Regions from separate parts of the Paenibacillus sp. GCM10028914 genome, predicted to be linked through region 2. Evidence: predicted binding sites of a transcription regulator. Region 2 holds the regulator's gene; each other region holds the start of a gene.
What was found. Region 2 encodes Rex, which represses fermentation and respiration genes when NADH is low (regulators of the CRP and FNR family bind a similar motif). Its sites were predicted from a motif close to TTGTGAAATATTTCACAA; they were not measured.
Positions count from the first base shown of each region.

Region 1: ACFQV5_RS07990 (flavocytochrome c) is a predicted target of Rex. The motif match lies at 5,372-5,389, and genes of this name have one in related genera.
Region 3: ACFQV5_RS14700 (nitrate/nitrite transporter) is a predicted target of Rex. The motif match lies at 7,710-7,727, and genes of this name have one in related genera.

Region 1 is NZ_JBHTFO010000008.1:338,965-349,779, forward strand. It holds gene ACFQV5_RS07970 (helix-turn-helix domain-containing protein) at 1-1,341, opposite strand, end outside; gene ACFQV5_RS07975 (ABC transporter permease) at 1,677-2,615, shown strand; gene ACFQV5_RS07980 (carbohydrate ABC transporter permease) at 2,634-3,515, shown strand; gene ACFQV5_RS07985 (extracellular solute-binding protein) at 3,551-5,170, shown strand; gene ACFQV5_RS07990 (flavocytochrome c) at 5,403-7,172, shown strand; gene ACFQV5_RS07995 (cache domain-containing sensor histidine kinase) at 7,232-8,944, opposite strand; gene ACFQV5_RS08000 (response regulator transcription factor) at 8,965-9,738, opposite strand; gene msrB (peptide-methionine (R)-S-oxide reductase MsrB) at 9,841-10,815, opposite strand, start outside.
Region 2 is NZ_JBHTFO010000018.1:795,888-806,702, reverse strand. It holds gene ACFQV5_RS24415 (hypothetical protein) at 1-316, opposite strand, end outside; gene ACFQV5_RS24410 (cell wall elongation regulator TseB-like domain-containing protein) at 549-1,067, opposite strand; gene ACFQV5_RS24405 (amidohydrolase) at 1,096-2,397, opposite strand; gene ACFQV5_RS24400 (redox-sensing transcriptional repressor Rex) at 2,384-3,037, opposite strand; gene dinG (ATP-dependent DNA helicase DinG) at 3,084-5,942, opposite strand; gene ACFQV5_RS24390 (tetratricopeptide repeat protein) at 6,077-6,709, opposite strand; gene panD (aspartate 1-decarboxylase) at 6,827-7,210, opposite strand; gene panC (pantoate--beta-alanine ligase) at 7,203-8,093, opposite strand; gene panB (3-methyl-2-oxobutanoate hydroxymethyltransferase) at 8,090-8,968, opposite strand; gene ACFQV5_RS24370 (biotin--[acetyl-CoA-carboxylase] ligase) at 9,234-10,232, opposite strand; gene ACFQV5_RS24365 (CCA tRNA nucleotidyltransferase) at 10,219-10,815, opposite strand, start outside.
Region 3 is NZ_JBHTFO010000015.1:260,061-270,875, reverse strand. It holds gene narH (nitrate reductase subunit beta) at 1-1,467, opposite strand, end outside; gene ACFQV5_RS14720 (nitrate reductase subunit alpha) at 1,457-5,146, opposite strand; gene ACFQV5_RS14715 (hypothetical protein) at 5,139-5,426, opposite strand; gene ACFQV5_RS14710 (hypothetical protein) at 5,432-5,761, opposite strand; gene ACFQV5_RS14705 (hemerythrin domain-containing protein) at 5,754-6,185, opposite strand; gene ACFQV5_RS14700 (nitrate/nitrite transporter) at 6,402-7,559, opposite strand; gene ACFQV5_RS14695 (divergent PAP2 family protein) at 7,816-8,280, opposite strand; gene ACFQV5_RS14690 (endo-beta-N-acetylglucosaminidase) at 8,658-10,815, opposite strand, start outside.

The DNA.
Region 1 (10,815 bases), on a different contig from region 2:
TTCAGAGGAAATCAGATGGATATGTTCCAGCAAATGACGAATAACGCGATTTTTGTCCTCTTGCACATGTGTTCCTGCATTGCGAAAACGAATGTCATAATAAACAATATGATATCGCCCTGTACTGTTCAGAAAATCAGACCATTCATTAATGTCGGTATTGATGTTTTTAAGCTGGTTCATATAAGTATAGCTTTGGAGAGCAGCATTCTGATCCTTCAATCTTTCGACGATGCTCTCTTTTTCTTTTTGCAGCTGATTTATTTGTTTTTGTATAAGCTCATACTCCCATATCTGGCCGCGGGCGTCATGTTTATCTGATCTCATAGTTTCATTAATTCCAACAGATGTACGATCAAGCAGGCTTGAGAGCATTTGCTTCACAGGAGAATGAAGTCTTCTGCTCAAGATAATGGCAGCGATTATAGCTGCAGCTAATGAAAGCACAAACACAAAGAGCAAAGCCTTGGAGAGCTGCTGTAGCTGAACCGTAATTTGAGTGTCCGGTGCAGAAGTTATGTAGGTCAATCCGTTACTTCCGATCGTCTTGAAAAAATAAGCACCATCCTGCTTCACCATCGACTGGTTATTGCTGAAAAGGGGAATTTGATCAGATGTGAAGTCTTCATCCATACTGTAAAGAATGTTCCCTCTCTTATCCATCAAAACCAAATTCCCTTGCTCAGCCGTTCCGAAAAATGCGTTTGCCGCCTGCTCGATATCAATCATGGCCACAAGCTGATATGAGGTATCCGGATATTTAAAGATGTAAGGCATAAGCTGCTTGGATTCAAGATCTCTGGCGGCAAGCTGGAATGACCTGACTTGCAAAATGCTGAAGGCATCCTCATCATCAAGCTGTTCCTTCCAGAAGGGAAGCGAATAGTTCATATTGTGATAAAAATGTTCAAACATATACTCGTGACTGCTGCTGCCGCTTTTGCCAAAAGCCAAGTCAGTTTCTTCAAAATGGACAATCACGTCCTGGACCATAAATAAAGGATTATAAGCTTCTTTGCGGATATTCTCGATAACTTCCTTTGCCTTCAGATAATTCGCCCCGTCAGGACCATATCTGTTCAGCTCACTATTGAAGCTGATCAGATCCGGATCGTGATACAAATCAAACAACAGTATCTGAATCCTTTCAAAATATTGGGCAAACCGCTCCGCTGTATTCTCCGTCTGAGTTTGACTGCTTCGAACCATTTCCTGTTCAAGACCACTTCGATACATTTTATAGATAAGTACATAGAAACACCCAAACAACAAGATGAGGGAAAGAAAGCTCACGAAGATTTTAAAGTACAGAGTACGCTTTTGTGATTGGATCCACTTCATAAGGCCTTCATCTCCTAACTTTACTGTTCTCTCGTAAAACGAACCGAATCTTTAATCTGCTTATTGTAGCAAGACCGTATTAACGGGCAGGAGTTCTCTTGTAAACCTGATGTAAAACGTAAGTATGTATTTTTTAAGATTATACTGTTTTTTTAAGAAAAAATGTTCATTTTTGTAAAGATCGGAAGAGATGTCTATTATCCAAAGAACGGTAAATACCCAATCAATGAAGGCTCTTATACCATGTGAGATGTAAGCGAGGAAAGATAAAGTTGTCATCACAGAAAACAAGAGGGGGTGTAGGTATCGGGAAGGATATTTTAACCGAGCCTTTGGTGTCAGATCGAAAGGAACAGGCAAAATGGAAGCGAAGACTCACAATACGATCCTGGACGAAAAACTGGGAGCTCTATCTGTTGTTTCTGCCTGTAATTGCTTACTTCGTTATCTTTCACTATATTCCGATGTATGGTGTACAAATTGCCTTCAAGAATTTTATGGCTAACAAAGGGATACTTGAGAGTCCTTGGGTAGGGTTTCAGCACTTCGAACGTTTTTTTGATAGCTTCTATTTTTGGCGGATCATTGAAAATACACTTGGCATAGGCATATACGAATTGATTGTCGGTTTTCCTATTCCTATTATCCTGGCGCTGATGATTAATGAGCTGCGGACAGGGAAGTTCCGAAAGTTCGTACAAACCGTAACGTACATGCCGCATTTTCTATCCATTATTGTCATGGTAGGGATGATCATGATGTTCTTGTCTCCGGTATCAGGACTCGTCAATGGTGTGATCTCATTTTTCGGCGGCGAGACGATTAGCTTTATGACAGAGCCCGGATGGTTCAAGAGCATCTATGTATGGTCAGGTGTATGGCAAACGATGGGTTGGAGCTCCATTATTTATATCGCGGCTTTAGCAGGGATTGATCCACAGCTTCACGAAGCCGCCAGGGTGGACGGAGCCTCGCGCCTTCAAAGAATATGGCATATTAATATTCCGGGTATTGCCCCAACCATTATCGTGCTACTTATTCTAAACATGGGCTCGATTCTTGGTGTCGGCTTTGAGAAAGTGTTTCTCATGCAAAACAATTTGAACATGGAAAGCTCTGATGTGATCTCCACCAATGTATACCGCAGCGGCATACTCGGTGCACAGTACAGCTTCTCTGCCGCAGTAGGCCTGTTTAATTCAATCATTAATTTCATCATGTTGATTACCGTTAACCGGATTGCGAGAAAAGTCAGCTCAAGCAGTCTATGGTAGAAAGGAGGCATGCAAGACATGGCGGAAAGCCGGGGAGACCGATTGGTCATGGCATCTATCTATATATTTCTCGGAATCATCTCTCTCATTGTCTTATATCCGATTTACTTCGTAACGATTGCCTCGCTTAGCAATCCGGAGGATGTCATGCTCGGAAAAGTATGGCTATGGCCGACGAATCTTTCCTTTGTCGGTTATGAGCGGATATTCGAGAATAATGAGCTGATGCAGGGATATTTGAATACGATTCTTTACACTTTCTTTGGTACGGCACTGAATGTCCTTATGACCATAGCTGCAGCCTACCCGCTGTCGCGTAAGGATTTTAGAGGCCGGAGCGTATTTACGATCATGATTGTGTTTACGATGTTTTTCAGCGGAGGAATGATTCCATCCTACCTGCTTATTAAAGATCTAGGGATGCTGGATACCTTTTGGAGCATGATCCTGCCGGCAGCAGTGTCCGTATGGAACATTCTCATTATGAGAACCTTCTTTCAAAGCTCGATTCCAAAAGAACTGCAGGAAGCAGCCTTTCTAGACGGGTGTTCAAATATGAAGCTGCTTGTCCGAATTGTACTTCCTCTATCCGGCCCGGTACTTGCCGTAATGGTTTTATTTTATGCTGTCGGACACTGGAACAGTTATTTCAATGCTTTGATTTATCTGGCCGACAGGGACAAATATCCTCTCCAGCTGTTCTTACGTGAAATTCTAATTCAAGATCAAATGCAGAATATGGTGGAGCTCGGTAGTGATACGTATTCCAAAAGCTTGATGGAAGTTGAGGCGATTAAATATGCAGCTGTCATCGTGACTAATCTGCCCATGCTCCTTCTATACCCGTTTCTGCAAAAGTATTTCATTAAAGGCGTGATGATCGGTGCAATCAAAGGCTAATGATCGTTCAATAAAAATGAGGAGTGAACTAACGTATGTGGAAAAAATGGGGTAGTCTTTCTTTGTCGATCGTTATTGCAGCAAGCTTGATGGCAGGCTGCAACTCTGAAGGCGGTAAAGCTGCTAGTGAGAACAGCAGTCCGGAGGCGGCTTCTAATTTAAATGAGACGGGAATGCCGATTGTGAATGAGAAGATAACACTAGATTTTTTCACGGGCAAATGGGCAGGTAACAGCAGTAATTATGATGAAGTGCTAGTGTGGAAGAAATATCAGGAGCTGTCGAACATCGATGTGAACTTTAATCTGGTACCTTTTGAAACGTTGACGGAAAAACGTAATCTGGCTTTAGCGGGAGGCGACTATCCCGATGTCTTTTACTCCGCTCGAGTAGGGTCTGCAGAGCTGACTCGCTATGGTCCGCAAGGGGTATTTATTCCGCTGAATGATCTGATTGACAAGTATGCACCTAACTTCAAGAAGCTGATGGAGGAGCATCCTGGTATCCGAAAGGGACTCACGATGCCGGATGGCAACATCTATTCCCTGCCTTCCTTCTATGATCCCAATTTCTTATCAATGCTGATTGGTACACCTTTATGGATTAATGAAGACTGGCTGAAGCAGCTGAATATGAAAGAACCTAAAACCATTGATGAATTCTACAACTATTTAAAAGCAGTCAAGGAAACCGATCTGAACGGGAACGGCAAGCAGGATGAGATTCCTTTTGGAGGTACAGGAATTACAGCCATCATCGACCAGATTAAAGGTGCCTGGGGCCTCGGTACGAAAGGGCTTGGCCATAAATTTGTCGACGTTGATCCGGATAAGAATGAGCTTCGCTTTACCAAGACGCTTCCTGAATACAAGGAAATGCTTCAGTTTATGAACAAGCTGTACAGCGAGGGGCTGCTGGATAAAGAAATATTTACGATTGAGAGCAGTGCGCTGAACGCCAAAGGACAGGCGGACCTGCTTGGATCGACGATCGTTCCGAATCCCGACACCGTTATGGGCAAGGATAATTATATGGGGCTCGGCGCGTTAGAAGGACCAAATGGTGATAAACTCTATTCCCATGTTAAAGTTCCGATGGTACACGTAGGAGCATTTGCAATTACAGATAAGAATGAGAACCCCGAGGCGACCATCCGCTTTATGGATCATTTTTACGGTCAGGAAGGTGCCACATTCTTTTTCATGGGTGAAGAAGGAACAACGTACAATAAAAATGCTGAGGGCGAGCTTGAATATATCGAAGAAATCACCAAAAATCCAGATGGACTCACAATGGACCAGGCTCTAACTAAATATTTTACTTGGACCGGCGGAAGCTATCCGGGTTATGTTAAAGCAGATTATTTCAAAGGTTCCGAAACATTGCCGAATTCAATGGAAGCTGCAGTAAAGGCTGAACCGGATGCGGTTGAAGATATTTGGTATAACTTTAATTTCACGAATGAAGAGACGGATTTCATGTCGTCTGTCGGTAAAGACATTCATGATTACATTGGTGAAATGGAGGCCAAATTCGTGAACGGAAGCGCTTCTTTTGATCAATGGGATGCGTACATAGACACGATCAATAAAATGGGGCTCGAAGAGTATATGAAAATCTATCAAGCTGCCTACGCGCGCTATAATGCAAGCTGAGAAAAGCCGATGGATTTTCTGAAATTCGTCATAAATGAATGAATAATATTCACATTAAAAATTGAACGAAGGATGATATAAAAAAATTTTTTATATCATCTTTTTTTATTATTTAGTAGCTTGTATGGAAATTTTTTCGTCTCAGTGTGACAAAAGTTAATTACACCCCCACTTCTGATGTCCTACTATATTAAAGTCATCATGTGAAAATTTGCACAATGGGGGTAGAGAGATGAGAAAAAAAGGATTGTTTGGAATTCTAATCTTGGGACTGATCATGCTACTCGTTGTTGGCTGCGGTCAAGAAAAAACTGCGGACAAAGCCGAAGAAGCAGGTAAGTTTACACCGGGAACCTACGAAGGCACTTCCTCCGGTCATGGCGGAGAAATTACTGCGAAAGTAACTGTATCCAAAGATACAATTGAGAAGATCGATATTTCAGCAGATAATGAAACTGGCAGTATTGGAGACGGGGCTATCTCCCAATTGACAGAAGAGATCATTAACACTCAGAGCTTAGCTGTCGATGCGGTTTCCGGGGCAAGTGAATCTAGTGCAGGTATACTAGAGGCAGTTACACTGGCGCTCGAAAAAGCTGGTGCAGACATTACGGCTTTAAAAGATGCAGCCAATAAATTAGCCGTTGAAGAGAAAAAACAAGAGGACATCACCGTAGATGTTGTCGTTGTAGGTTCAGGCGGAGCTGGTCTCTCGGCAGCCGTTGAAGCTAAAGAAGCAGGTAAATCTGTTGTTGTTCTCGAAAAAATGCCTATCATCGGCGGTAACACCAACCGAGCTACAGGCGGTATTAACGCAGCTGAAACGACCATTCAAGAAGAGAATGGAATTAAAGATTCAAAACAAACCTTCTATGATGACACGTTAAAAGGCGGACATGATAAAAATGATCCAGAATTACTCCAAACGTTAGTCGATAACGCACCTGAAGCTATTTATTGGTTGAATGATATGGGAGCTGGCATTTCCAGAGTTACTCTATCCGGTGGTGCGACAAATCCAAGAATACATACTCCTGCAGATGGCTCGCCAATCGGTCCTGTCGTTGTAAATGTGCTATCCAAGAAATTAGAAGAATTAGATGTTGATATCCTGTTAAACACAACTGCTAAAAAACTGATTGAAAAAGATGGTGTTGTTGTAGGCGTTGAAGCTGTTGATAAGAACGACAATCCATTTACCGTTAACGCAAAAGCAGTCATTCTGGCTACTGGTGGATTCGGTGCAAACAGTGAAATGGTAGAACAGTACCGTCCTGAATTAAAAGGCTTCTCCACAACGAACCATGCTGGTGCAACAGGTTCAGGTATTATTATGGCTCAAGAGGTTGGAGCAGATTTAATGCAGATTGAAGAAATTCAAATCCATCCTACTACAGATCCTGAGACTGGATATCTGTTTACTGAAGGGCTTCGTGGGGACGGTGCAATCCTAGTCAATAAAGAGGGTAAACGATTTACAGATGAATTGTTAACGCGTGACGTTGTATCCCAAAATATTTTGAAACAAACAGATAAAATGGCATATCTCATTGTGAATCAAGAAATGGCCGAGGAAAATGCATCTCTAGCAGGTTATATTAAAGATGGATATGCAACAAAGGGTGACGATTTAGCTAGCCTGGCTAAAGAAATCGGAATCGATGCGGCTACACTTGAAAGTACTTTGAAGACTTACACTCAAGCTGTTAAAAATGGTAAAGACGAAGAGTTTGGCAGAGACCATCTGACTCAAACCCTTGAAAATGGACCTTATTATGCAATCCCTGTAACTCCTGGTATTCACCATACGATGGGTGGATTGAAAATTGATACCCAAACACATGTCTTGAACAAAGAAGGAAAAGCTATCTCCGGCCTTTATGCAGCTGGTGAATTAACCGGTGGTGTTCACGGTGGTAACCGTATTGGCGGAAATGCGGTTGCGGACATCATTGTCTTTGGACGTATCGCAGGACAAACAGCAGCAAAAGAACTGAAATAATTATTCGTATACAAAAACTGCCCCACTAAGATCTTGGATCTTGTGGGGTAGTTTTCTTTTCATTCCATCGTTTTCGAGATGATAATCTGGGCAAGCGTACCACAGCTGGAACTCGACTTAATCGTCACACCGTATTCATTGCCATAATATAGTTTAATGCGCTCATCCACATTTTTAATTCCCACCCCGCCAAGCTTCGTCGTTTTACTAGCGATGCTCTGTTGCAGGGCATCTACATCAAATCCATCACCGTTATCTTGAATTGAAAATATAACCTTCTGTTCACTTGCCTCAGCACGGATTTCGATCAAGCCTTGACGATCTAATCCGCGAATACCGTGATAGAGCGCATTCTCCACGATCGGCTGCAAAATGATTTTCGGCATCTGTACCTGTAATAAAGAAGGATCGTAATCGATTGTATAGGTGAGCCTATCGCCATAACGTTCCTTTTGAATAAACAGATACTGCCGTACATGATCGAGTTCATTTTCCACCGTCGTAAGCTCACTCCCTCCGCTTAACGACAGACGGAAGAACTGTGCGAGTGCTTTCGTGATCTCGATCACCTTTTCACTGTCATTAAACTCTGCCATCCATACAATCGTATCGAGCGTATTATAAAGGAAGTGTGGATTGATCTGGCTATGAAGAGTACTGATCTCCGAGCGTCGTAAATCCTTTTCCTTGTCCGTAATTTCTTGCATCAGCTTCTTAATTTTCATTATCATGCTGTTAAAATGCCGTGAAAGACTTTGGGCTTCATAGCAACCCCTATCATCAATCGGTACTTCCACAAGCCCTTGTTCGATCTCTTGCATAGCCATCTCTAATTTGCGGAAAGGCGTTGTAATCCGTCCGGTAAAGATAACGACACTTACGGTCGCAATGACTAGAAATCCAAATCCGACGAGAATGAAAATAAAAAAGAGCTTGTCTTTGATCGCTGCAAGCTCATCCTGCGACGATACTCCTACATAGAGCCAATCGGCATTTTGTAAGGAATACGTATGCGTTAAGGTGTGCTTTTCAGCATCATAAGCAGCAGGATTATGGGCGATTTTCTGTAACGTTTGTTGCTTGTTCTCATTTTGGAAATAGGAAGGATCTGCATGATACACAACTTCGCCTTTTGCATTTAATATAAAGGAAAAGCCTGTATGTCCCAGATCTAAGTTCGCCAAATAATCCTCAATCACTTTGTACTGAACATCAATCAGGAGAACCCCGATATTCCTCCCCTGCTCATTTTTAATTTCACGACTGAGTGAAATTACCCAATTGTCTTTATCCATGCTAAAGCCTTGCATGCGCGCAGAGGTCAGAACTGGCATATTGCCACTATGAATGGCAGATACATACCAAGCTTCCTTCATCATATTGCCGGACATGCTCATCGAAAGGCCCGTTTCATTCGATATAATTTGTCCATCTTTACTCACAATGACAATCGACTCCATAAAAGAATCGGTAGCCATGGTCGTGTCAATCGTTGAGAGAATCTTTTCCTTCACTGCCGGATCGCGGTCCTTAACGGAAAGATAACCGACCAGTTGCGGATTTTCGGCGAGCATTCGTGACACGGCTTTAAGCCGGTCAATATATAGGTCAATATACATCCCGCTTTGCTCTACAGCATTTTCGGTATTCGTTGTCGCTTCTTTTTGAACAATGGATGAGATGCTCTGGTATAAGACCATCCCTATAACAAGGAGCGTCAGTACACTCGCGACTACATAGTGAAGGGCAATTTGAACACGCAGTTTTTTCAATACGTGGAATCGTGGCATGATCATCCCTGTTCTCTCGCTTTTTCGCGGAATTGGTTAGGAGAGAGCATGAACTTTCGTTTGAAGGAAGCGCTCAAATAATTCGGATCATCAAAACCGACTGCCGCAGCGATTTCATAAATTTTCATATGCGTACTTAGCAGCAAAATTTTTGCGCGCTCTAAGCGAATGGTCAGCATATATTCTTGAAATGTTTGACCATAAAGTCGTTTAAACAGACTACTAAGGTAAGATGTGCTTAGAGCAAGTTGCTTGGCTAAATACGATAACGAAAATTCAACATTGGCAATATTGTCTTCAATCTCTTGCTTAATTTTCGCTTTGTATCCCGTGTCATCTATGGCATCCGCATTCTTTTTCAAATCTTGGACAAGCCGTGAAACCTCTATGTCATTGTCTGCTTGTTGTCTTTTAGCAATAAGTTTTTGTAGCGTTTGCTGAATGTCTTTTTTAGAAACAGGCTTCAAGACATAATCGTCGACTCCCGCTTTTAAAGCAGTGACCGCGTAATCAAAATAATCGTAACCTGTAATAAGAGCGATCTTTACATTCGGTTTTAGTTCTTTTACGGCACTTGCAAAATCAAGACCGTTCATCTTTGGCATATTAATATCGGCTAAAATCAATTCGGGCTCATGTGCTTTGAATATTTCTAAAGCAGATTTCCCATTCGAGGCTTCAAACACTTCGGAGATCGACAACGCATCAAAATCAACAAATGAACGAATCCCTCGAATGATGATCGCTTCATCATCGACTAATAATAGTTTATACATGGCCCGCTCCCCTCCCCATCAGGTTCCCCGTTCAATCACAAAGAAAGATGGTTTGCACCACCTTTCTAATGCCTTACTTATATATATTGTACACAATTGTAGTTACTTTGTAAGATGCACCAAATATCCATAACCAGCTGCTCTCATGTCGGCTTGAGGGATAAAAGTAATCGCCGCGCTATTAATACAGTAACGCAATCCCCCTCGGTCGACTGGGCCATCATTAAATACATGACCTAAATGACTGTCTCCAACACGGCTTCTTACTTCTGTACGAATCATGTTATAGCTTGTATCTTCATATTCAAGTACCACGGCTGGGTCAATCGGTTGGGTGAAGCTTGGCCAGCCACACATCGAGTCATACTTATCGGCAGAGGAGAATAACGGCTCGCCTGTGACGACATCCACATAAATGCCTGGATCGTAATTATCCCAATATTCATTGGAATACGCTCTTTCGGTTCCTTTACCTTGTGTAACTTCATACTGTTCTTTCGTTAATTTCGCTTTAATTTCTTCATCGCTTGGTTTAGGGTAGAGCTTAGGGTCTATAAGGGTTGGAATTTCTTGATTCTCCAACGAGTCGAATTCCACGTGACAGTATCCATTTGGATTCTTCTCCAAGTAGTCTTGGTGGTATTCTTCAGCGAGCGAATAATTCTCTAAGGGCTCCACTTCGGTAACAATAGGATCATCATAGCGCTCTTGTTCTTTTGCAATGACTCGGTCAATTATCGCTCTATCTGCTTCATTCATATAATAAATACCTGTCCGGTACTGTTCGCCACGGTCATTTCCTTGTTGGTTAATCAGGGTTGGATCAATGATTTTAAAATAATACGTCAACAATTTCTCTAGATCAACACGAGCTGGATCATACTTAACATGCACGGTTTCGGCATGCCCTGTATTTTCACGAATTACTTGTTCATAGGTTGGGTTCTCCGTGTTTCCATTCGCGTAACCTGAAGTCACATCATAGACACCATACACGCGTTCCATATACGCCTCTACCCCCCAGAAGCAGCCGCCTGCCAGCCATATTTCCTCCAAATTATTCTCATCAAAAGCTAA
Region 2 (10,815 bases):
CCCACCACTTATTAAGCTCTTCTGAAGAATGATCTTCCACTTCTAGCTTCAATGTTTTTTTACCGACGATCGACTTGCCCTCTTTGTTTATATGTTCAACCAGACCACGTAAATCTGTTTCTGGCTTTAAATCAAGTTTCAAAGTGACTGTATCCTGTTTAATATCTATTTGAGAGCCTTTCACGCCATCATATTCAGATACAACATTAGCTAATGGATTCTTAAGAGCCATTTGCCGATACAGATACCATCCACCAAAAAGCATGGATGCAGAAATAACAACGGTCAGAACGATAGGAACAATACGTAGTTTCAATGAAGTTCCTCCTTGTACAAAATATATATCTATGCGAATACCTAGTTGCAAGACTTCCTATAAATCAACACTATATACCCTTTGATACATCTATGAGTATATCATATCTTATATACGAAATTCATATCAACCTGTGAATATATTAAAAATTATTTTTTAAAATTTTATGTAATCGCTTTTATTTATAACAAGCACAAACACTCCACTGTAAGTACAATGGAGTGTTTGTAATTTATTGGTTCGGTAAAACAATGTCCTCACCAATTGGTTTTCCATCCTGAAAACGGTAAAACCGATATTTTGATTCATTATTCAGAGTATATAATAACTGCCAGACATACTCGCCTTCATACATACCAGGAACAAGTCTTTCGATGACGGCTCCAGGTAAATCAGCATGAATCTGATTACGAATCTGAGCTTCCGTCATACCATCACTTAAAGCCTCGGAATGCACCGTTTCAGGGCCTCCTACTGGCTTATTATCCTCCGTAAACTTCACCCATACCATAATTCCCTTGTTGTCAGCATCCTGCCCCGATACAACCCAGTATATACTATCCTTATCCCAGACTGATCTATAGGTTTTATCCGTTTTTATTAATCCCCCGTACTCCTGAGCTGCTGTTATCGCCAGCTTCTCTTGGTTCCAAGGGTCAGACATAACATTTGAATAGTATATTTGGAAAGCCAACAATATGAGCAAAAATCCGGAAACGCCGAGGAGTATCCGCTTTGTCTTTTTCTTCACCTGCGTTCCCTCGCTCCCTTGTTATTTTCTAGAGGGTCAACAACCGTTCGAATGCACTTTGAGCTTCACGGCGAATCTTCTCTTCATCTAAAGTTAAGCAATTTCCATTCTTGACGATCTGTTTACCATCTACCCAAACATGCTCAACATCTTTTGCACTTGCGGAATAAACAGCGTGTGAGATGAAATCTGTATGTGGCAAGAAATGCGCTTGATCTGTATTCAACGCGATAAAATCCGCCTTCATTCCAGGAGCCAGAGTTCCAAGTCCTTCTAAGAAGAGTGACTTCGCACCATACTCAGTACCCATACGCAACGCTTCCGAAGCCGGAATTGCCGTGGGATCACCAGTAACACCTTTATGAATGAGCGCAGCTAATCGCATTTCTTCAAACATATCTAAGTTGTTGTTGCTTGCAGGACCATCAGTACCTAAAGAAACGGTTACTCCAGCCTTAAGCAATTCTGGTACTCTTGCTACACCACTTGCCAGCTTCAAGTTACTTCCCGGATTATGAGATACCGCAACCTGATGAGCCGCCAAAATCTCAATCTCCTCATCCGTTAAATGAACCCCGTGAGCTACAAGTGCCGGTCTGGAGAAAAATCCTAGCTTCTGCAAGTGAGCTACAGGTCTTAATCCATATTCCTGAACATTCTGCTCTACTTCTGTAGTCGTTTCCGACATGTGAGTGTGCAAGGGTAAGTCCAGATCATGAGCAGCCTGGACGAACTTTTCAATGTAATCAGGAGGACATGTGTAAGGTGCATGCGGCGATATCATGGTCGTAATACGACCATTTGCTGCGCCATGCCAATCCTTTGCGAAGGCAATAGCCTCATCGAGCTTGTGCTTCTGGACATCAGGAGCACACAAACCGATTACGCCGCGTGTAAGTACCCCGCGCATACCCGATTGTTCCGTTACAGCAGCGACCTGATCCATATGATCATACATATCAAGGAAGGTCGTTGTTCCTCCCTTAAGCATTTCAATTACGGAAAGCGACGTTCCCCAGTATACATCATTCGCTGTGAACTTTGCTTCCATTGGCCACATCTTCTCCTGAAGCCATACTTGAAGAGCAAGGTCATCTCCATGTCCGCGAAGAAGCGACATAGCTGTATGACCATGCGTATTAATTAACCCTGGCATGAAGAAGAGATGTGTACCGTCAATAACTTCTATATCTTCCTCGACTACAGGCTTTTCTTCACCGATATAGGTAATTAGGTCGTCCTCAACTACCATATAACCACGGAGAACAGACTTTCCTTCCCGTAGCACGGCAAAGGTACCGTTTGTAATCATCCATTTATGCTTCTTCATGTTCGGTATCTTCCTTTCCATTAACCAAGTAATAGGCCAGACTTTGCAGATCAGTTGTGAAGTCAGCCGTATGGATTCGGATATGAGGCGGTGCTTTCAAAATGATTGGAGCGAAATTAAGAATCGCTTCAATACCTGCCGAAATAAGATTATCGGCAACAGCCTGCGCTTCCACATCTGGAACGGTGATGATACCGATTCGTATGTTATATTCTTTAATTGTTGCCGTCAGTTCTTCCATTGGCTGTACAACAATATTATTAATCTTGGTGCCCACTTTTGGACTGTATGCATCAAAAATAGCTACAATTTTCATATTATCTTTCAGAAAAGCATTGTAGTTAGACAAGGCTTGTCCAAGATTACCTGCACCCACAAGCACTACGTTAATTTGTTGATCCAGCTTTAAAATATGACGGATTTTTTCGATTAGGTAACTGACATCGTATCCAATACCCTTTCTACCGAAATCTCCAAAATAGGCCAGATCCTTACGAATTTGTGCTGGGTTTAGATCAAGTTTTTGCCCTAACTCTTGTGAGGACACAGTTGCTACCTCACGAATATGAAGCTCATTCAAATAGCGCAAGTAAACGGGCAGTCTGCGAACAACGGCCTCTGATATTTTATCCGATTTCATGCATGCTCCCCCTAATGATAATGTCAAATTATAATTCGACTTGTTATTATACTGTTCCTTCTCCATGAAGCCATTCCGTAATACGAGGTACCATTTGCTCCGTTGGCATATGTTCCATTTTAGGCCCTGGAAGTGAGTACAAAAAATGTTTTCCATAATAGGATTCAATTACACGGGTATCATATACGATGACAATCCCTTTGTCTTGTGCAGTCCGTACAAGTCGCCCAAATCCTTGTTTAAAACGAATAACAGCCTGTGGCACTGAAAGCTTCATGAATGGATTTTTCTTCTGTTGCTGGAGCAGCTCACTCTTCGCTTCCACTAATGGATGATTAGGCGGTTGAAACGGCAAACGAACGATTGCAAGACACGTCAAAGCTTCACCTGGGATATCTACCCCTTCCCAGAATGAGCTGGTACCCAGAAGAACCGACGCGCTGCTGTCCTGAAATCTGCGAATCAGTTTGGTTCTGCTCGTTCCGTCCATCCCTTGTCCAAGAACCGCAATGTCACTTGATGATAATGCTTCTTTCAATGGTTCATAGACCTGTCGAAGCATCCGATATGAAGTAAATAACACCAGCATTCTTCCCTTAGTTGCCATTGCGGCATCTTTAAGGGACTGAACAAGTGTATTTACGAAAAGCGGATCTCCCACTGTGCCCTTGACACTCGGGAAATCTCTTGGAATTAACAACAGTGCCTGCTCTCTGTAGTTAAAAGGCGAAGGCAGTTGGACCGTGTTAAGACGTCCCAGGTCTGAAGCTTCCTGTAGCCCTAAATTATCGATCATGTACTGGAATGATTTATCAACAGAAAGTGTTGCAGATGTCAGAATCACACTTTGTTTTTTATCGAAAAACAATTCCTTCAGTTGTCCACTTACATCGACAGGCACCGCATACATCTGAAGAGACTTACTTCGAAAATTCCCGTTAGCCTCCATCCAGTAAACAATACCCTCATCGTTTAAAGTCATAAAAAACTTCAAATTCTCTCGATGTGAGGCAAGATCCTTGAAAAGTCCATTGATATCGGTTATTAAGCTATCAGCACTATAGTCATCCAATTCTTCTCGTATCTCTGATGTGAGCGTATCTCCCTTACGAACGACATCACCTAAGATTAGATGAATTTGATTCTCAAGCTCGGTTAAGCTATCCCAGTCCTTAGGCTTCTTCGAAGGAGTAAGCCGAAGCGTAAACTGCCCCGTCTCCCCTGATGCATCTCCGCGTTCAGGAAGAATATTAAACAGATTGTCATTTAGACGATCCCAAGTCTCCTTAACCGTTATAAGATCAGGAAAGATCCGATCTATAACTGACGTCCATTCCCCCGCCTTTTCATGGGCCGAAGTTTGTAATAATTGACGCAAAGCCGGTAGCTGTCCGTTACGACTATCCTTATAAAGCCGTGTAAGGGTATGTACTACCGAAAAATATTTCAAGTTAAGACCTAGATGCTTACCCGCTACGTCTTCCAGATGATGAGCTTCATCAATCACCAGGCGTTCATATGCAGGTAATAGCTGATGATTTGCCTTCACATCCGTGAAGAGTTTTGAATGATTCGTAATGACTACATCCGCAATACCTGCCTCATGCTTTGCACGATGGTAAAAACATTTTTTAAACCATGGACAAGCTCGGCCCAAACAAGAGTCTGATTCGCTGGCTACGGTTTCCCAAAAATCTCCCCCTCGGCCCCCAAGATTTAATTCTTCATCATCACCTGTTTCTGTCTGCGTTAACCAGACAATCATTTGAGCAGATGTGATGATATCTTCTTTAGGTGTGCTGAAGTCTCTCCTATTTATTTTATGTTCAAATTTTCTCAAACACAAATAATGCTGTCTCCCTTTGAAGACGGCGGCTTTGAACGGAAACGGAATTACCTTAGTCATCAACGGAATATCCCGCTCTCGCAGCTGTTCCTGAAGGTTAATCGTATGCGTGCTGACCATGACCTTCTGATCCTGTTTCACACTCTGGTATATTGATGGAAGCAAATAACCTAACGATTTCCCCGTTCCTGTTCCAGCTTCAATCAAGAGATGCTTATCCTCATCAAGGGCCTTCATAACTTCCTCGAACATAATATCTTGAGCGTCCCGGCTTTCATATTGAGGAAGGGCTTCACGAAGATTATCGCGAACTTTCTTCATATATTCTTCAAAGGATACGTCAGCAAGTGGATTGTTTTCTTCATCACTCCGGGGTGGAGCTATTTCAGTCCAATCCTCTATATTCAGGGCAAACTGTCGATAATACGTATACTGATCTGGTTCCTGAAGAGCTTGATTCTCCAAATTAGCCCGTAAGCCATCAAAAAACCAGCCTAGATCGCTGTCCTCATCAGCAAATAGTTCACTAAGTCGCTGAATTGTAATTAATGGAAGCTGATCTAACTCCTCTAGACATTTCAACATTACGTATGCGGTAGCCAGCGCATCGCTGTCCGCTTGGTGTGGGCGGTCATGGACCAGCCCGAAATGGGATGATACCATCCCAAGTTGATACGATGTGAGCGATGGAAAGCATATTTTCAAAAAATGAATCGTATCGAGAATTCGTCCGCTAAATGGTAAATATCCACAGCGATCGAGTGCATTTTGTAAAAAATTAAAATCAAAGGCCACATTATGACCTACAAGTACAACATCATCGAGCAACGGTACCAGTTCCATCATCATTTCCTCAAGTGAGGGTGCATCCGCAACATCACTATCCGAAATACCTGTCAAACCTGTAATAAACGGTGGAATCGGAATCCCGGGATTGACATAAGAGCCGTACACTCGGGATATGCTGCGATCTTCATCGATGATGGCCAGCCCCACTTGAATGATTTCATCGGCTGACTGGTTGCCCGTAGTTTCAAAATCCAATACGGCAAATTTCATGTTCGTATAAATCCCTTTCCTTCCAGTCTAAATACCAGCATAACAGATGTCACGCCGTTTGAACATTATAGACATAAAAAACGATGCCACAAACTCGGGACTTCGAGCGGGCATCGTTTCTCACAGATTGATATTCATAGCAGCGAAATCAATTGGCTCCCGTACTGCAGTTGACCACGATTTTTGTGACAAACCTCCAGATTATTAAGCGGATCAGGAAGAGTTGGGTCACTCTGTATGGCAAGTGTAAAATAGTCCCGGGCATGCTCTGTTCGTCCATTAATTACCTGGATACAACCAAGCGCATTATAGATCATAGCCTGCAAAAACCTTTTGTCATCCACGAGCGGCAGAATCGAAGTCAAATAACCTGAAGCTTCCTCAGTTTCCCCTAAATGAAGATGTGCCATAGCTTTATATAGCCTGATCAATAAGCTGTCAGGATATACAGATGCCGCCGTCGCAAACTGATTAATCGCAGGTCTGAACATAAGCAACTTGTAGTAGCCTTGACCTCGAATGAAGCTGTCGAGCTGCAATTCTGGTGATTCGGTCAACGGAAAGATCGGAGCGGCTACAGCACTTTCACGGAACAGTGCCATCTTCTCTTCAAAGTGAAGCCATTCGTCAATAATACCTTCGCTCATACTCTTCAGCATATTCCAGTTATGAACCAGTGCCTGTTTCTTGGGACCGTGTGCGGAAGGGTAATGCTTCACAATTTCATCTAACATGTTGTTCATTTCGTCGAATACATGTTGAAACATGGATTGCATCCCACCCTTAACGAAAAAATGAGATCAGTGCGTCGACCTGAGTTCATTTTTTGTTAAAGCGGTCTTTTTCATTCCCGAAACAAAAGCTACATTTTGGAGGGATACCGTTTAACGAATCGTAGCATGAATTTCCCGATGCTCGGTAATAATCGGCTTGTTAGCACCGTCCACAATAACAACTGTCGGCTTGTAATTCTCATACTCCTCTTTAGACATCATCGCATAAGAAATAATAATAACATTATCACCAGGCTGAACCAAACGCGCTGCCGCACCGTTCAGGCATATCACACCACTGCCACGCTCACCTGTAATTACATATGTTTCGAGACGTGCTCCATTATTATTGTTAACGATTTGAACCTTTTCATTCTCAAGAAGATCTGCGGCTTCCATCAAATCTTCATCAATCGTAATACTGCCAACATAATTCAGATTAGCTTCAGTTACTGTAGCACGATGAATTTTGGATTTCATCATTGTTCTAAACATGAGAAATTCCCTCTTTCAATTGGAATAGTACATTATCAATTAAACGTGTTCTACCGAAACGAACAGCCAGTGCAAGAATGACTGCACTTCCTGTATCAGATACTTTTGTTTCATTATCAATTGGTTTCAGTTCTGGAAAAGTTAGCACCTCTGCATAATCAATATCCGCAATCGGTGCCTCTGATATGATGTTATTTAATAAAGTCCGAACCTCGCCAGCCGTTGTCACACTTCCGTTCTCCAGTTGCTCCAGGGCTGTCTGTAACGACTTAGAAAGAACTAGTGCCTGCTCTCTTTCCTCTGGCTTCAAGTACACGTTGCGGGAACTCAGAGCGAGTCCATCCGCTTCACGAACGATTGGACATGGGACAATTTCAACATCAATGTTTAAATCCCGAACCATCTGTTCGATCACGGCAACTTGCTGCGCATCTTTCATGCCGAAAAAGGCAAAATCCGGTTTCACGATATTAAAGAGCTTATTAACAACCGTTGTCACACCATCGAAATGCCCTGGACGTGATGCACCACATAAAAGTGAAGTTAACTCCGATACAGCTACTTTCGTTTTCGTCGGTTGCGGGTACATTTCAGATACATCTGGTATAAAGACGATATCGACCCCATTCGATTCAGCGACAGCTAGATCTCTTTCTTCATCCCTCGGGTAGGTTTCAAAGTCTTCACCAGGTCCAAATTGGATTGGATTCACAAAAATACTCAGTACAACCGTACCCGTCATCTCACGAGCGCGCTGCATCAGACTAGCATGGCCTTCATGTAAATATCCCATGGTGGGAACGAGCCCCACGGGGCTCGCTTCCTTACTACGACGGTTTCTAATTTCCGCTCGCAGCTCCTCAATCGTCCGGATTACTTTCATTTTACCGTCACCTTTTCTTTTTCGTTTCCATAAAGGGAAGTCGAAGGTTTATGCGTAGTCTGCGTCGAAAACACATGCTCTTCGGCTGGGAAAGAGCGATCCTTCACTTCTTTTACATATTGGTTAATGCCTTCACGCATGATCGTGCCGACATCAGCATACGTTTTGACAAATCTTTTTTCTCTATACGAAGAAGTATATTTAAGGACATCATGATACACAAGTACCTGTCCATCACAATAACGTCCTGCACCGATTCCGATGGTAGGAATAGTTAATGCTTTACTAATTTCAGCAGTCGTTTCTTCCGTTACTAGTTCAAGCACGATCGCAAAAGCACCAGCGGCTTCTAGCGCTTTGGCATCATTCATTAAGCGTTCGGCGTCAGCAGCATCTTTACCCTGTACCCGATAGCCTCCGATTTGGTTAACTGATTGTGGAGTAAGTCCAATGTGCCCCAGCACCGGAACACCTGACTGCACAATCCGTTTCACAGTATCTGCGATCTCCGCTCCACCTTCCATTTTAACGGCGTGAGCGTGTCCTTCTTGCATCAATCGACGTACATTACGAAGAGATTCGTCAAGACTGCCGTGATACGTCATGAAAGGCATATCTGCCACGATAAACGTGTGTTCAGCTCCACGAGCAACCGCACGGGTGTGATACACCATATCATCAATTGTTACGGGAATGGTTGAATTGTATCCTAAGACAACATTTCCTAAGGAATCCCCAACCAAGATCATATCGATTCCCGCTTCCTCAGCTAGCTGAGCGGATGGATAGTCGTACGCAGTTATCATGCTGATCGGTACGCCATCATTTTTCATTTTTTTCATTTTGACAATGTTTAGTGGTTGTTTGCTTGCCATGTGACAAAGCCCCTTTCAGTTAATTTAAGGCAACAAAAAAAACCTTTTAGCACGAATACGCTAAAAAGTCCGAAAGGCAAAAAAGAGTCACTCGCGATCGTCCCTTCTGTCTCGGTCCTTTCGGCTCAGAGCAGAATCCAACGTAACCGGCAAAGCAGTTATGAAGGTGTCCATTGCAAAAACATAGTTCCTGTCCTCAGAGTGCAGTTCTACATAAGAGAAGATACCGCCTCTGAACACAGTATAACAAAAAGTCGCTATTTTTTCACCTTGTTTCATTTGCCGATTCTATACGTATATCTCCTGAAAATACAGGGACAAGCTCTCCATCCGCATTTCTCACAAGCAATGCTCCTGAGGAGTGTAGACCTGCAGCTGTTCCGGTTAGTATCCCTCTAGGAGAATGTACACTGACTTCGCGGTTCATCGTTACCGAGGCCGATTCCCACAGCGCAGCAATTGACTCAAATCCCTGCTCATTATAGAGTTCGTACAACGTTTCCATTTCATTCAGTATCGAACAGATCAATTCATTCCTGTCAACATTCTGTCCGTTAACAATCCGAAGGGAAGTTGCAATGGACCTTAGTTCTTCCGGATAATCTTCTTCTTTTAGATTCACACTAATTCCGATTCCGGCAATACAGTACCTTACCATATCATCCTCGGTAGCCGATTCAAGCAGAATTCCACAGATTTTCTTCCCATCGATCAGTAGGTCATTGGGCCACTTGATCCCTGCTTCTACACCAGTAGTCTTCAGAATCGCTCGACGTACTGCTACCCCCGTCAAAAGTGTCAATTGTTGTGTCAAATGCAGGGGCTGTTTCGGGCGTAACAGGATACTCATCCATATTCCTTTACCAAAAGGTGAAAAAAACTTTTTGCCCATTCGCCCCCGTCCACCGGTCTGTTCTTCAGCGAGTACAACCGTTCCTTCTGGAGCGCCCGCTTCAGCTAAACGCCGAGCATCCTCTTGGGTGGAAGTCGTCGTATTGAGCAACTCTATTGTCTTGCCAAAAGATCGTCCTTCCGCGTGTGCTGATATCCATGCAGAATCCAGTGGTAAAGGCTTCTCTAGCAAACGATAACCTAGGCGGGATACAGCTTCAAATTCATATCCAGCTTCCCGGAGCTTATTGATCTGTTTCCACACCGCAGTGCGGCTTATGGATAAACGCTTGCTAATCTCTTCCCCGGATAGATACTGCCCTGGTTGCTCTTGAAAGATATCAAGCAGCGTTAATGTCTCACTGTTCTTCATGCTTTATCACCCGCTTTGCTTCTTCGATCAATGCATCTCTATCATTCGGAATAAAACCAGCAGCCGATTTCACTAACAGCTCTTGAAGCACCTTCCCCATCCAGGGGCCTCCACGTCGATTTAATGCTTGCAACAGCTCATTTCCTGTTAGGTTCAGATCTTTGAGACTTCTAACCTGTATGTCTTCAAGCCAGAGTCGCATCTGCTCTATTGAAACTCCGCAAACACATAGCTTTCCAGTCGACTGTATCGCCTCCTGCATGTTAAGCCACGTCTCTGCGATTTCTGCTCCATGCTTAAGCACTGCGTTTATCCATTGCAACCGATGTGATTCTAGGTCATCGCCCCGACTTTCAGTAACCCAAGCTTCCTGTAACGATAACAATCCCAGGATCATCTCTCTGCGTCGATTAGAGAAAGTCCACTCCCTCAACAGCTTGTCTGCTTCCATGCTTGTAATACCACATCCATGAATGAGCAGGGTCCAGCGAACATCCAGTTGTGCAGACTCAATCACAGAAATCGCGTGTATCATGTTGGGATCATTATTTTCATAAGGAAATGGGACTTTCATTCTAGAATG
Region 3 (10,815 bases), on a different contig from region 2:
TATCATGCCTTCTTCCGGAGCAATGTCTTCTAAGCTGCATGAACCCTGGCGATAGTAAAGATTATCTTCCATTTCTCTTCTGCCAGTTGGGATGACAAAACGCTCATTATATTTTGCTACGGCCAGCAACCGTACCATGTCCTCAATCTCCTCAACCGTAAGCCCAGCCTCTTGCAATAATTGACTGTGAGCAAGCTCGTCCATTCCACCAACCGTTGTTTGGCGCATATGAACTCGCATCGCAGTCAGCTTGAGCAGAACGCGTCGGATGACGTCAGTATCTCCCGCTGAGAGCAACGATGCCAGATATTCCATCGGAATACGCATATGATCTACGGCTGGAATATAGTTATCTGTCTGCAGATCGGCTTCATCAATGTGATTCATGATAGGGCTAAGCGGTGGTATATACCAAACCATGGGTAATGTACGATACTCTGGATGCAGCGGTAATGCCACCTTCCACTTCATCGCAAGTTTATAGATCGGTGAGTCCTGGGCACTTTTTAGCCAAGATTCGTTGATCCCTGCTTTACGGGCCTCAGCAATTACCTTCGGGTCGAATGGATCAAGGAACACAGATAGCTGTGATTCGTACAGATCTTTCGGATCTTCAACAGATGCTGCTTCTTTCACACGATCTGCATCGTATAATACAACTCCTAAGTATCGAATCCGACCTACACAAGTTTCGGAACAGACTGTCGGCAGACCAGCTTCGGTTCTTGGATAACAGAAATTGCACTTCTCTGCTTTATGTGAGTTCCAATTATAATACACCTTGTGATAGGGGCATCCGTTCATACAGAAACGCCAACCGCGGCAGGAATCCTGATCAACGAGCACGATCCCGTCTTCATCTCGTTTGTACAATGCCCCTGATGGACAAGACGCCACACAAGAAGGATTCAGACAGTGCTCACATATTCTTGGCAAGTAGACCATAAACGTCTTCTCATACTCCATCGAGATATGTTCTTGTAGCTTCTGGACGTTAGGATCTAACGGTACAATCTCCTTACCTCCAGCCAGATCATCGTCCCAGTTCGGGCCCCACTCCGGCTTATCAATATATTCACCCGTAATTTGCGACATCGGGCGAGCTACCGGAAGTTGATTCGTTCTCGGACTGTGGATGAGATTATCATAATCGTAGGTCCACGGTTCATAGAATTGGTCGAGATCGGCCATGTTCGGGTTATAGAACAGGGTCGCAAGCTTCGTAATAGGTCCTCCAGCACGGAGTGATAGCTTCCCATTTTTAAGTACCCAACCGCCTTTGAATCGTTTCTGATCCTCCCACTGTTTCGGATATCCTGGGCCAGGCCTTGTTTCCACATTGTTAAACCATACATATTCGGTTCCTGGTCTATTGGTCCAGACGTTCTTACATGTAACAGAACATGTGTGACAGCCAATACATTTATCCAGATGCATGACCATAGCAACCTGTGCTTTAACTCTCAATCCAATTCACCTCCTTCAGAGGACGAACAACAGCCATCGTATCTCGCTGGCTTCCTGTCGGACCATAGTAATTGAAACCGTAGCTTAGTTGGGAATATCCGCCGATCATATGGGTTGCCTTCATCGTGATACGAGTTACGCTATTATGTGTACCGCCACGCTTATTCCCCACTGCTGTTAGAGGCACACCCATAGTACGATCCTGCGCATGATGCATATAAGCAATTCCTGGTGGAATTCGATAAGTGACAACGGCACGTGCAGCAACTGCGCCGTTTCGGTTATATACTTCAATCCAATCATTATCCTTAATACCGATTGAATCAGCGTCTTTATCATTCATCCATACCGTCTGCCAGCCTCGGAATAATGTCGACATGATTGTCGTATCCGTAAACATGGTATGAATACCCCATTTCTGATGGGGAGTCATATAGCGAATCTCAATGAATTTACCTTTATTCTCCACTTCCTTCTCTCCTTTGAGATAAGGACTATGAGACAATGGAGGTAAATAGAGAGGCAGCGCTTCACCATAATCAAGGATAACCTCATGATCCAAATAGAAACTCTGACGACCAGTCAGTGTACGCCAAGGTACACCGTATTCCGTATTAACCGTGAAAGGCGAATAACGTCGGTTATCTTTCTCCAGTCCGCTCCATACCGGAGCCGATATCGCTTGACGAGGTTGGGCCGTGATGTCTAGTAAAGTAAATGCGTCTTCTTCACGCCCTTCTGCAATCGTATGCAGCGTCTTACCCGTCTTCGCTTCCATCGACTTCCAACCTTCTACAGCTCGCTTCCCGTTGGTTGCACCGGACATGAGCAGTATAGCTTCGATTACCTGCTTGTCAGTCAATAACTCCGGGTAACCTTTGCCAATGCCTTCGCGTCGTGAGATTCCTAATCGATCTTTAAGATCTTGATAGACCGGATCACCTGGAATCTTAATACCCTTAGATCCATATCCGTTCTTTATGTTCGGACCAATCGTAGTCATCTGACCATATACATTCGGGTAGTCCCGCTTTATCACTTTCATATTTGGCATGGTCTTTCCTGGCTTTGCTTCCACTTCACCTTTTCGCCAATCCAGCACTTTACCGAAAGGCTGTGCCATTTCATCAACCGTATCATGAGCAAGAGGTGACATGACTAGATCATCACAAGCTGGCAGATGCTTCTCTGCGAGCTCAGAGAACGTCTGGCTGATTTCTTTGAACGTATCCCAGTCGTTCTTCGCCTGCCATGGAGGTGATATCGCAGCATTAAACGGATGGATGAACGGATGCATGTCAGTGCTGCTAATATCAAATTTCTCGTACCAGGTTGCTGCAGGCAGCACGATATCCGAATACAGACCGGAGCTTGTCATCCGAAAATCAATGCTGACAAGTAAATCAGCTTTGCCGCGAGGAGCCTCAACATCCGTCTTCACACTCTCTGGCTTCCATGAATGTTCCGTATCCGTTAACACCTGATCTTCACCACCTACAAAGTGACGAACGAAGTATTCATGTCCCTTTCCACTGTCACCGAGAAGATTCGAACGCCAATTGAAGAAGACGCGCGGAAAATTCCGTGGGTCATCTGGGTTTTCAATCGCCCATTCAATCTCACCTGAAGTGATTCGAGAGACCACATTGTCGACAATCTCCTGCTCACTGCTTGCCCCTTTATCCCGTGCTTCTTTAACGAGGTCAAGCGAATTCTGTGAGAATTGTGGAAATGATGGAAGCCAGCCTAGACGTGCCGCAAGTGCGTTAAAATCAGCAGGATGCATCTGGCTGTAACGTCCACCCCAGCCTTTCTGCTCCTGTTTCACTGTGCCTTCATAACGGAACTGGTCTGTAACGAAATAGAAGAATGATGTTCCGTTCTGCAGACGCGGAGGACGAACCCAATCGCCTGCAAAAGCAACCTGTTGCCACCCTTCTAACGGGCGTACTTTTTCCTGTCCAACATAATGCGCCCAGCCGCCGCCATTCACACCTTGAGATCCTGTCAACAAGATGAGATTCAAAATGCTGCGATAGATCTGATCACTATGGAACCAATGGTTCGTCCCGCCGCCCAGAGCTATCATGGATCTGCCGTTCGTGCGGGCCGCATTATCTGCGAATTCTCTCGCTACTTGAATCGCCAGTGCCTTGCGAACGCCAGTCATCTGCTCCTGCCAAGCCGGAGTGTATGGACGTGGATCATTATAGTCGATTGGGTAATCACCAGGTAGATTCCGATTGACTCCAACATGCGCCATCATCAGATCATAGACTGTCGTAACTACAAACGTAGTTCCGTCCATTCCCTTAAGATGCTTAACCGGCACCCCTCGCTTAACATCTGTCCCTCCATCCTCTTCACCGAAGTAAGGGAAAGATACAACCAACGTATCATCCGATTGTCCGAGGAAGGTTAACTGCGGGTCTATCACTTCGCCGTCTTCGTTCTTAAGATCAAGATTCCATTTATTTTCCGAATCCCAGCGAGAGCCCTGGCTGCCGTTTGGAATGACCGGTTTGTCTGTATTCGTATCCCACACGACAGTCTTCCATTCACCATGCTCATGAGATTCAAACAAGTCCGAAGCACGAAGAAATCTTCCGGATCTCCACTCGTTTTGTTCCTTCTCTTGGTCAAGAACAATAAGAAACGGTAAGTCGGTGAACTTCTTAGCATAGGATATAAAATAAGGTGTCTCTTTATCCACATAGAACTCTTTAAGAATTACGTGAGTCATGGCCATCGCAAGGGCACCATCAGTACCAGCCCTAGCAGGCAGCCATATATCTGCAAACTTATCATACTCCGCATAATCGGGGCTGACTCCAATAACCTTTGTTCCGTTGTATCTTGCTTCAATCATAAAATGAGCATCTGGTGTCCTTGTTTGCGGCAGGTTCGTACCCCAAATTATGAAGTACTTTGTGTTATACCAATCGCCACTCTCCGGGACATCCGTTTGCTCTCCCCAGATCTGAGGTGATGCGGGTGGTAGATCCGCATACCAGTCATAGAAGCTAAGCACGGTGCCGCCGATCAACGATAGAAACCGTGCTCCCGAAGCATAGCTAACCATGGACATTGCAGGAATCGGGCTGAATCCAGCTACTCGATCCGGTCCGTATGTACGAATCGTATGAATAGACGCAGCTGCTATCATCTCTTTTGCATCTTGCCAATCTGCTCGGACAAAACCGCCCTTACCTCGTGCTTTCACATATCTGGCTCGCTTATCAGGATCACTAACAATTGCAACCCATGCTTCAACAGGATCTAACCCCCGCTTGCGTTCATCTTTCCACATTTCAAACAAGTCGCCGCGAACATACGGATACTTTACACGAATCGGGCTGTACGTGTACCAAGAAAACGTAGCGCCACGAGGACAACCTCGAGGCTCATATTCAGGAAAGTTATCACCTGTCGATGGATAATCCGTCTGCTGCGTTTCCCACGTAATAATGCCATCCTTCACGAAGATCTTCCAACTGCATGATCCTGTGCAGTTTACCCCATGGGTGGACCGTACAACGTTATCATGCTGCCAGCGATCACGAAACCAAGCTTCGGCATTACGTGATCTGGGATTCTCTTCTGTCCATCCGTCGTTTATACGTTCTCCACGCTGAAGATGTTTGAAGGTACTGAGCCATGACTTACCTTGTTTATTCATTACGATCATCCCTTTCATGCTGAGCTAACGGAGAGAACCGTTCTCCAACCAGCTTGAATGACTCATCGTCAGCGTATAATTCTTCTACAAATATGGGCCAATCGGCTGCATTAGCACCCGCTAATATTAATCTTTCCAGACGATCTATCTTCTGAATGCGATTAATAGCAACTACAACCTCTTCAGGAACATCACCGAATCGAATTTGCAATAAAGCAAGCAAATCCTCTCGATCATTCGCAAGCCAAATTTCCTCTTGATGAGCATGTTGAGAAGACATATGCTTCATACCTCCCGGGACTTCATAAATTGATAGTAATCAGCAATAATTTTCTTCTTGCATTCTTCCACAGTATTTCGAAAAAACTCATTCAATTCCTCAGCTTGGCCTACTTGTTCAGCATCTGCATTCATTGTCAGAGATCTCTCGCTTGCAAATTCTTCTCCATAACGAAGGCTGATCGACATCTCCTCACCGTTCTTAATCACAACTGCTTGTATATCAAAAAGGTGTAGATGTTGATCTTTCATTTGTTCTTGGAGTAACTGATAATAATCAGGCTTGACGAATCGAAGAGGTCTCTCCGATGGTAATGAAGTCATACGCTTACTCATGATCAATCCCCAAGGAAGCAAGAAGACTTTCCTCATCATGATTATGTACTTCATCAATTAGAATCATTGTTTCGAATCTGTTCAACACCGCTTGATTAACCTCTTCAGTTGCCAGGATGCCACGAATATCATCTGCCATTCTCCGCATTAGATCATGGTCTCTAATCAAACTGGCGATTATTACATTCAAGGCAGGATCCTGTTCCACAATCTCTTTGTATAATCCCTCTTCTTCCGCATCTGCATGAGCAAGTGTTCTTGTTTCCCAATGTTCAAGAGTAATACATGCCGCTTCAAATGCTTTATCGTGTTCCCCTGCTTCCAAGCATCTCCGCAGCAACTCCGTTAATTGTGCTGCTTCACCAAGCGCAGCATCATGTATAGATGAATGGCTGTCAACCTTTCTTAAAGCCGGTCCGGTCATACGAATTTCATCTCCATTTCAATTAAGTAGTATGTTTCAATCCATATCCTCACAGCAAAAAATAAATATTTTGCTTTAATCACCTTAATATTCATTATTTATCATTTGTCTTTCATCCTATACCTATATGTTTTTCTCAATGAATCAAAAAGAAGTCCCATTTACATGGAACTCCTTTACTTTTACTAAATCACTCGTCTATAGATAGCTAACTAGTCATATCTTCTGAGCTTTTTTATTATCAAAATACATCCACAAGATCAGGATCAGGCTGGCAAGAGATACTTGTGACAATGCCATAAAGCCAATCGAATACTGTCCCGTGAGATTGTGAATAGAAGACAGCATGAGCGGTGGGAAGAAACCTCCAAGCCCCCCCATCATTGCAACGATTCCATTAACTGTTCCTAGTTGTTTGGTAAAATACTGTGGAACCAACTTGAATAAGACTCCATTTCCTAGTCCCGCACTCACAGCAACGCCTAGGCAACCAACCGTGTAAAGTGCCAAGTTAGGAGAGAATGCGAGAATAATTGCGGAAATCGTAAGACCGGCAAATACCCCCATCATTAATTTATAAGCATTAAATTTATCTCCCAGCCAACCTCCAGAAGGTCTTCCTGCAGTTGCGATAACGATAAATATCGCTGTTCGCGTACCTGCATCCACTTTAGAAAGACCGAAGCTCGTAACTAAGAAATTCGGTAAAAATACAGTGAAAGCAACAAATGCACCAAAAGTGATGAAATAGAAAAAGGAGAACAACCATAGTTTCTCGTTTTTATACACCTCTTTAATTTGCTGCATTAAAGGTGTTTTCATCCTAGGTTCTTTTTTATCCCCAAGGAAGAAGTTAAGTACAATAAAGAACAGCAGCAATACGAGATAGATCTGAACTGCAGTTCTCCATCCAAATTGAGCAGCAAGTACAGGTAATCCAAATGTACTTACTGCTGTACCTGCATTACCGATACCGTAAATCCCATTTACGAACCCGCTTCTTTCCTTCGGATAGTATTTCGGAAGTGAGGTAACTCCAACAGAGAACACGGCACCCCCAACCCCTAAGAACGCACCGCTGATGATTAAATCGAGGTAACTGTTTGCCACACTTAAGTAAAATACAGGGAATAGCAACACGATAAAACTAATTGTAAATATCCATCTAGCCCCCAGGACATTGGTATAATACCCGAGCGGAATGCGTAGGATTGATCCAAGCACTACTGGAATTGCGGTTAAAAGCGCAACACGTTCCTGAGGAATTATAATATCCTCTCGAATGGATGGGAGGAGAGACGATAGTGTAACCCAAACCATAAATCCAAGAATTAAATTAATGGTCTGCAAAGGAAGTTGTATCTTTTTAATCATTAAGGAGTCACCTATTCCTTTACTTTGTATGTAAAACATCGAAATATTCTTACGATTAGGATGAACCTAAAACTTTGAAAATATTCCCTATATTCATCGACTAAAAGACTAAAAAATAAAAAAATCGCCAAAATGGCGACTTCTTAGGATATGTCAATTGTCTCACTTAAATGATTAAAAAATAAAAAAGACTGACCCTGTACCTAGAACAGGCCAGTCCTTATTGTATATCGTCTGACTTATCTGGAACTCTCAATTAGTACACGGAAAAATACAGTATATAACTAATAACAATACCAAATACCGCCCCCATAAATACTTCGATCGGTTCATGCCCAAGGAGTTCTTTCAAAGTCTCTACAGGTTTGTCTAATTCCGATTTGTCTAGTTTTATGGGCTTTCCTTCCTTCAGTAAGCGATTAATATGCTTTGCATGGATACCCGCATGTCTTCTTATTCCTGTGGCATCGAACATTGTAATGGCACTCAAGATTACAGCAATGGCGAAAGAAGATGATGATAATCCATCTTTTAGAGCGATGGCAGTCGACAGCGAACAAACAGCAGCCGAATGTGAGCTTGGCATCCCTCCAGTGCTAAATGCAAGCTTAATATTCCAGCTGCGATGGCTGATAAAATGAATGGGAACTTTCACAAACTGTGCTAAGATGATGGACAGAAGTGCTGCGATTAACGGAAAGTTGTTCCAAATTGAATTCAATAATAGTCACACCCTTAATTATATCATGTAATATTTATACCCTTAGTTTGACTAAGTATCTCTATTTCAAACATACTTATAGCTTATTCCCTCCTAAAAATTGATCAATCATATTACAAATTCCCCTTTTCGTTTTCTATTCTTTTAACCATTCAACACCAGCAGCTGTAAACTTATAATATTTCCTTCTTCCCCCACCGAACTAAGCAGGATGGAATCGATATGCCCCTTCATCATTGCTATATTAAGTAAATAGTATTGTAAGGTACTTAATAGTGCAATGATTTTACATTATATTAAAAAGAACCCTGGAGCATTTAACTCCAAGGTTTCTTTCATTCATATTTCATACAATTAATAATGATTACTAGATCAAATTATTCTACAGTAATATACTTAGCCTCAGACATATTCCCTTCATAATCCTCCAATGTAATACTTATGACGGACCCCATTTCAGGAACTGTGATTCCAATCAAATCATGATAGCCTCTAATAAAATAGTCTGTTGTCATGTCGTTATACTTTTTCGCAGGTTTTACCGCCTCACCATTGATTGTAACGTACATATGCCACCAGTCTTTTGAAGAAGGTACGTCAATCCTTAATTTATTCCCATCAATATAGTAGCCGCCATCGAAAGGCTCAGAATATACATCTTTCATTTTACCTGTAGTACTAACCGTATCTATGACTTTACCTGCTGCATCCAATGTAGAGATTTTCAAGAGGTACCGATCATCGTCTTTGACAGGCACTTCAAACTTGGAAGAAGCCAATTTTTTACCTACTGTCTTCGTGTACGTATCCTTTCTGCCATCAGTAAAGCTTAAGTCAAATCGAATTTCACTGCTGCGGTTTTCTCTGCCCCAGCTAATGTCAAATCCTTCACTAACTTCCTTCACCTTCACATTTGAAATTAAGTTCTTTCTGTCAAGTTGTATGATAGCAGGTTCACTTTCTGTATGGTCGGGACCAACAGCAGTCAATTTAAGAGCCACAACATGTTTATCAAGATTTTTCACATAGAAATTGTCGCCGTAAATGCCTCCTAAAAACACCTCTTTGCCATTATTCAATTGTGCGTAGAGATGGTACTGTTGTACTTTGCTATATTCTTCTCGATCCCACACAACGTTGATTTCATCCGTAAGGAACCTATTATCAATTTCAAATCCACTTGGCTTACTAGGTGTATAGTCTTGTCCATCCGTAACTTTCAACTCACCAATATTCACTTGGTAACCTGAAACAGTCTCTCCCTTCGGATCAAACGCAAGGCCGAGCACAGCAATTTCCCGATCCACATATGCGCTTAAATCCAGTTCTGTTGTCACATAACCTTTTGTTTTCTTTCCGCTATTAGGTACCGTAATATATTCAATTTGATCAGGAGCATCTTTAAAGATCATTCCTAACTGAATCTCAGAACGATCATTGGCCGATGTTTTGTTATAGGTAATGGAAGCCGCTGATGTACTCTTTATGTCTAGATCTGTTTTATAGAGACGCAAGAAGTTTTTTGCATCTAATGATCCATTAACAACGAGTGAGCTTCCACCTTTGTAACCTCCAATGGATTGATAAGTAAATTTATCCCCTTTTTCTACAGCATCCCCATAATCAAAGTCTGCTTGCAATTTCGTACCTTTAGTATCGATCCACCACTGCCACGTAGGAAGAATATCCTGTAAGTTGATGTTCGTCCATTCTTCGTCATTTGATACCTTACCATTCATATAATATTTCATGCCGTGCCCCGTATTAAAGTTCGTTACAAATGTACTGTCATCAATGACGGAACGTTCTGTGATGTATCTGGAAATACCTGTCCATTCGGACGCATCTTGTACCCCAACATCGGGTCTTGCGTACCCTTTCTGTTCTTCCGTAACGGTCGGATCAATCTTAACGCTGGTGTACCACATACGCTCACGTTCAGCGATCATCCATTGATGATCGTCATCTCCTCGAAGGTACTTGCTAGCGTCTCCTAGATGTTCGTCTAATGCAGACTGAACAAAATTCCCTCCCAATGTTGCAATCGATGTTAAAGGATTTCCGGTCTCTTCATCTAATATTACATCTATATTTCGAGTCGAGTTATGGGCACCTCCAAAGCTACCCATTCCGGCCTCTACACCAGAAAAGACCGTTTTCAGAGGATCTATACCTCTTTGTTTCGCTTCTTCAACGGTTTTCTTAATATATTTTTGATCTGTGCTATCTCCGTTATTCCAACCATCCGGCGAATTCCAGTTATAGTTCATAAAGACGGAGTTGTTAATCGTTCCACCCATTTCATCATCACGAATGAACGAACTGTGTGAAGGGATCAGAGAAGGCTGATAAGTCAGTTTCCCTTGCTGATCGTCCACCGTGTCATACCACTGTGTGTATACTCCTGCATCCACCAACGTATTTGTAAATGCTTTATATTTCTTAATATGTTCCGGTTTGATTGAGGTTTCCTGGTTGAAGAAATACCCGTCAAAGCCGAAATATTCTTTTATCTCAATGAGCTTCTCGGCGACT